2 linked regions of the Rudanella lutea DSM 19387 genome follow. The protein of the gene in region 2 interacts with the protein of the main gene of each other region in a pairwise test. Links are inferred from orthologs where the notes say so. Each region holds a gene or a part of one and is shown on either strand. Other genes may lie near its edges.

Region 1 (2,850 bases), 3.8 Mb from region 2 along the record:
CTTTCCGTTGCCGCGAAATGCCCGGCATGGTATCGGAGGTGTACTGAAGTTTGGCGGCTTTGGCTGCTTTGACCGGGTCTTCGGCCAGTTCCAGTAAATTCATTCGCGTGTAGTTGTTGAGTGTACCAACTAAACCCCCGCAAGGCAGTGACGGTTTATTTGACCGAGATGTTTCGGGGGCAGGGCATCAGACCTCAACCGCAATACCTACTTCTGCACGGCCTTACCGAACCCCAGTAGCGACAGCGCCAGCATGTAATGATAAAAATCGGTAGGGTGCATCAGTTGCGAAAACGACTCGGCCTTGGTGGCAATAGCCGCCAGCATGACGGCAATCACAATCCAGAGCGCGTTGGGTACCCGGCGCATCAGGCCAAATACACCAAGGAGCATAACCAGTAAAATACCGAGCGATGAAGATACCGGCCGAAATACGCGCACATCGGGCAAGAGCAGCACTACAAACAGGAAAAGGCCCAGTACGAGGGTCATCACAAACGGAATAAGCTTTACCGTTCGGCGCATCACCAGAGCCCAGGTGGCCATCACGACACAAACAATCCCGAGCGTACTGGCCAGCGTTTGCAGGGATTCGTGCAGAGCTTCCAGATTTTCGACACCGGCAAATCGGGCCGTGCCGGCAATGGCTGCCAGCGAAATGGTCAGCAGAAAAAAGCCCCAGAGCAACCGATTGTAAAAAGGCAGGTGACCAAAAAAATGCCAGAAAACACCAACGCCCGTGATGGCCAAAGCCGCGTCGGAAATGACGTGCGAAAGAATCATGCCGAAATGTACAGAAAATAGTCATTGGTCTTTCCGGCTTTCCCTCTACTTTTGCGAGGCTTTTTATTGGTGCTGTTTGAGGTTACGGTCAACGATTCGGCATCTAAAATCAACGATTTACGAGCAACATGAGCGTATTAGTCAACAAGAACTCAAAAGTTATCGTCCAGGGCTTTACTGGTTCGGAGGGTAGTTTCCATGCCCAGCAGATGATGGAATACGGCACCAACGTGGTTGGCGGTGTCACACCCGGCAAAGGAGGACAAACGCACCTCGACCGCCCGGTGTTCAATACCGTACGGGATGCTGTTGAGCAGACCGGCGCCGATGTGTCGATCATTTTTGTGCCCCCCGCTTTCGCGGCCGACGCCATCATGGAGGCTGCCGATGCCGGTATTCAGGTGATTGTATGTATCACCGAGGGCATTCCGACCGAAGATATGGTGATGGCCAAAAATTATCTGGCTGGCAAAACCTGCCGTCTGATCGGGCCAAACTGCCCCGGTGTGATGACGGCCGAAGAGTGCAAGGTTGGGATTATGCCCGGCTTCATTTTCAAGAAAGGTACGGTTGGTATCGTTTCGAAGTCAGGTACACTTACCTACGAAGCCGTTGACCAACTGACCAAAGCGGGTCTGGGCCAAACAACGGCTATTGGTATCGGTGGTGACCCAATTATTGGCACTACGACCAAAGAAGCCGTTGAACTCCTGATGAACGACCCCGAAACAGAAGCCATCGTGATGATTGGTGAAATCGGTGGCGGTATGGAAGCCGAAGCGGCCCGTTGGATTAAGGCTGATGGCAACCGGAAGCCGGTAGTTGGCTTTATTGCTGGCCAAACCGCGCCTAAAGGCCGCCGTATGGGCCACGCTGGTGCTATTGTCGGTGGTGCTGATGATACGGCAGCTGCCAAAATGGCTATCATGCGTGAGTGCGGTATTCACGTAGTGGAGTCACCGGCCCTTATCGGCGAAACCATGCTGAAGGCCCTCGGTAAAAATTAATGAACGAGTGAAAGAGAGAAAGAGCGATGGCCCAATGGGCCGCAAGGTGAAAGAGCAAACACAGAAGACGAACGGATGGATGCGACGTGGTCTTGCTGTACTCGCTCTTTCACTCCTTCACTCCTTCGCTCTTTCGCTTTTTGCGCAAACCACCCGCAATGGCGTTGGCCCTGAGCAACGCTACTATGCCGTACACAGCTTTGCCGACGATTGGCTTGTGTACGATGAGGCTGCCAAGGCCTATGTGCCTTACCTCCCCGAAATTCATGCCGATGCCCCCGCGGTGAGCGCTTCCATTGATCTGGAAAGCAACCGGCATTATCAGCTCCTGCTATATACCGATACCGATTCCTACGTGTTTATCAATGCTGCCCTGAAAAAACAGTTGTTGGGTGGCCGTTGGTACACGTTTTCGATCGACAGTTTGTACAATGCGTACCGGCAACCTCGGGTGCTGCTCTCCATTTATGGGTCGGCCGGCGTGGCTGGCAAGCAGATGATTATGGGGTACCCCAAATCGATTTTGCAGAAGCCGGTGGTACTGAGCGACGACAATCTGAGCGTACGGCCCCGGACTTTTTCGGTCTATCAAAATTTTTTCGGGCTTGGTTTGCTCTTCCTACTGGCTATTCATGCCTTGTTGTTTAGCCTGTACCGGCGGGCGTTTCTGGTGCTGTACGATCCCCGCGATTTATTTGCTCTGCGGGTTCGGGATGAGTCGTTCCTGATTAACCGCCCCCTTAGCCGTACGGTACTCCTGTTTTTGATCAGCCTCAGTTTTGTAATGGGCTATTTGTTTCTGTTTGTACAGAGCCGCAACGTCAACGTGTTCTCGTCGCGTACCTTACTGCTTGATCAACAGAATTTTGGGGCTCTGCTACTGTATTACCTGTTGGTCAGCGTGCTGGTATTTCTGTCCTTTCTGGGCAAATATTTGATGTTGCAGGTGGTTGGGAGCCTGTACCGGTTCGAGAGTGTGGTCAATATCCACTTCTTCAAAGTAGTCCAGTCATCACTACTGTTCTTCACGGCCATTGGCTTTCTGGCGGCTATTGTCATT
Region 2 (2,902 bases):
GACGGCTGTTTCTGGGTAAACCGTACGTACCGCATACGCTCGACAAGAGCGATACCGAACAGCTGATTGTCAACGTGGGCGAGTTCGATTGTACCACGTTCGTCGAAACGACGATGGCGCTTACTCTGGCGTGGCATGAGGTGACCGACAAGAAGAATGCCGCACAGATCGAGACGTTGTTTCGGAAGCAACTGACCAAAATCCGGTATCGTAACGGACAAATCGATGGGTACGCCAGTCGGTTACACTACTTCTCGGAGTGGTTGCGCGACAACGAGCGGAAAGGCGTTTTACAGGATGTTACATCGCTACTGACGGGCCACGTGCGGGTATCGAAGCCGTTGTCGTACATGACCGCCAAAACCCATAAGTACCCGGCTCTGCAAAATCCGACCGTGTACAAACAGATCGCCCAGATCGAAACAGCGTTGAGTCAGGAACGATTTGCCTTTGTACCAAAGAAAAACCTGCGTCAGGCAGAAAATAACCTGCGCGATGGAGATATCATCATGCTGACGGCGTCGCGACCCGGCCTCGACATGAAGCATTGCGGATTTGCCGTCTGGCAAAATGGCCGGGTGCATCTATTACACGCGTCGTCGGATTTGGGGCGGGTCGTGCTGACGAGTCAGCCGCTCACCGAGTATGTGCTGGCCAACCGCTGGTTATCGGGCATCCGGGTGGCTCGTTTCAAACCCGCCGGTAGCCCACTCACCGCCAGTGCGCAGTAAGCCGATCTGGTAACAAAAAAGGGGCGTAGCAGTTTGCTACGCCCCTTTTTTGTTCTTTTTGGATTCCCTTGAACGGGAGCAGGTAACTCGAAACGGGTTGAATGGTTGCTACGAGTTCACCCTTGACTAAAAGCGAAGAACCCAAACCCGAAACGAACGACTACAGGTTAGCCACCACCGCCCGAACTTTCTCGGCCGCTTCTTTCAACTCCACCGCCGACTGAACTTTCAGTCCTGATTCGTCGATGATTTTTGCGCCTTCGGCCGCGTTGGTGCCCTGCAAACGAACGATGATCGGAACCGGAATATCGCCGATTGCTTTGTAGGCTTCCACGACCCCGGTCGCAACGCGGTCGCAACGAACGATACCCCCAAAAATGTTGATCAGGATGGCTTTTACGTTCGGGTCTTTCAGGATGATCCGGAAACCGGCTTCTACCGTCTTGGCGTTGGCACCACCCCCTACGTCGAGGAAGTTGGCAGGCTCACCACCCGACAGCTTGATGATATCCATCGTCGCCATGGCCAAACCGGCACCGTTTACCATACAGCCCACGTTGCCGTCGAGCTTCACATAGTTCAGGTCGTTCGATGAGGCTTCTACTTCGAGGGGATCTTCTTCCGTGATGTCGCGGAGATTGGCCAGGTCCGGGTGACGGTAAAGGGCGTTGTCGTCCAGATTCACCTTGGCATCAACGGCCAGGATTTTGTTGTCCGAGGTTTTCAGTACGGGGTTGATCTCAAACATCGAAGCATCCGTATCAACGTACGCTTTGTATAGCGATGTTACAAACTTCACCATCTCTTTGAACGCTTCACCCTGCAAGCCGAGGCCAAACGCAATTTTGCGGGCCTGGAATGCCTGAAGACCAACGGCCGGGTCGATCCACTCTTTCACGATTTTCTCCGGCGTTTTCTCGGCAACTTCTTCGATGTCCATACCGCCTTCGGTGCTGGCCATGATTACGTTGCAGGCCTTCGAGCGGTCGAGCAGAATACCCAGATACATTTCCTTAGGCTCTGATTCGCCGGGGTAGAATACGTCCTGAGCTACCAGTACCTTATTTACTTTCTTGCCTTCTGGGCCCGTTTGGTGCGTTACAAGCACTTTGCCGATCAGGTTTTCGGAAATCTGGCGTACGTCTTCGACCGATTTAGCCAGGGCCACACCCCGCTGCTCTGATCCCTGAACCTTACCTTTACCGCGCCCTCCAGCGTGAATCTGAGATTTCACCACAACAAACTTTGAGTTGGTTTGCGCCATAATCTGCTTGGCGGCCTCAACGGCTTTGTCGGGTGATTCGGCTACAATGCCTTCCTGGATTCGAACGCCGTAGCGCTTTAAAATTTCTTTACCCTGATACTCGTGTATATTCATGACGGATGCAACCGCTTCGGCGGCCCGAAAGGAATGTTGAAAACACTAATTTTGCGCGGCAATTTACTACGCAATAAGCAGTGAACAGTAGGCAATGAGCAGTTTTTTCAGTTATCCATGAATTACAAACGCTTATTCACCGATACCTTTAAGGGGTGTACGGTTCGCTGCCCACGGTTCGTTGTTCCCGAATAACTCATTTATGACATCCATTCTCACCGCTTCAAATATCCAACGTTCGTACGGTACGCTGCCTGTTCTGCGGGGTATCGACCTCACCATCAACTCCGGCGAAATTGTGTCCATTGTGGGCGCGTCGGGCGCTGGCAAAAGTACCCTGCTGCACATTTTGGGTACCCTCGACCGGCCCGATGCGGGCGAGGTCTTTCTCGCCGATCAGAATGTGTTTACGCTGAACGATAATCAGTTGGCCCGTTTCCGAAACGAAAAGATTGGGTTTGTTTTCCAGTTTAATAACCTGCTGCCCGAATTTACAGCGCTCGAAAATGTGTGCCTGCCGGGCTTCATTGCCGGTAAGCCCGAGCGTGAGGTTCGCGAGCGCGCGCAGGTGTTGTTACAAACGCTTGGCCTGCCCGACCGCGGAGGGCATTTCCCCTCGCAGATGTCGGGTGGTGAGCAGCAGCGGACTGCCGTTGCCCGCGCGCTCATCAATCAACCGGCCGTTGTGTTTGCTGACGAACCCAGCGGGAATCTGGATTCGCACAATGCGGAAGAGTTACATAAGCTCTTTTTCAACCTGCGCGACAATTTCGGGCAAACCTTTATCATCGTC

Evidence for each region. Proteins that work in one complex are often made in the same cells at the same time.
Region 1: the proteins of sucC (region 2) and sucD interact in binary tests that used the Escherichia coli proteins (3 or more experiments, as listed by UniProt). The link is inferred for Rudanella lutea DSM 19387 from one-to-one orthologs.

The regions. Positions count from the first base shown.
Region 1 is NZ_KB913013.1:4,474,017-4,476,866, forward strand. It holds sucD (succinate--CoA ligase subunit alpha), read left to right. Parts: upstream 1-911; coding sequence 912-1,790; downstream 1,791-2,850. Other genes in the region: RUDLU_RS0118550 (DNA topoisomerase IB), read right to left, coding at 1-103; RUDLU_RS0118555 (DUF6962 family protein), read right to left, coding at 208-783; RUDLU_RS0118565 (DUF4271 domain-containing protein), read left to right, coding at 1,798-2,850. UniProt on the Escherichia coli protein: Succinyl-CoA synthetase functions in the citric acid cycle (TCA), coupling the hydrolysis of succinyl-CoA to the synthesis of either ATP or GTP and thus represents the only step of substrate-level phosphorylation in the TCA.
Region 2 is NZ_KB913013.1:711,563-714,464, reverse strand. It holds sucC (ADP-forming succinate--CoA ligase subunit beta), read right to left. Parts: upstream 2,110-2,902; coding sequence 892-2,109; downstream 1-891. Other genes in the region: RUDLU_RS0103075 (ABC transporter ATP-binding protein), read left to right, coding at 2,312-2,902; RUDLU_RS0103085 (N-acetylmuramoyl-L-alanine amidase-like domain-containing protein), read left to right, coding at 1-731. UniProt on the Escherichia coli protein: Succinyl-CoA synthetase functions in the citric acid cycle (TCA), coupling the hydrolysis of succinyl-CoA to the synthesis of either ATP or GTP and thus represents the only step of substrate-level phosphorylation in the TCA.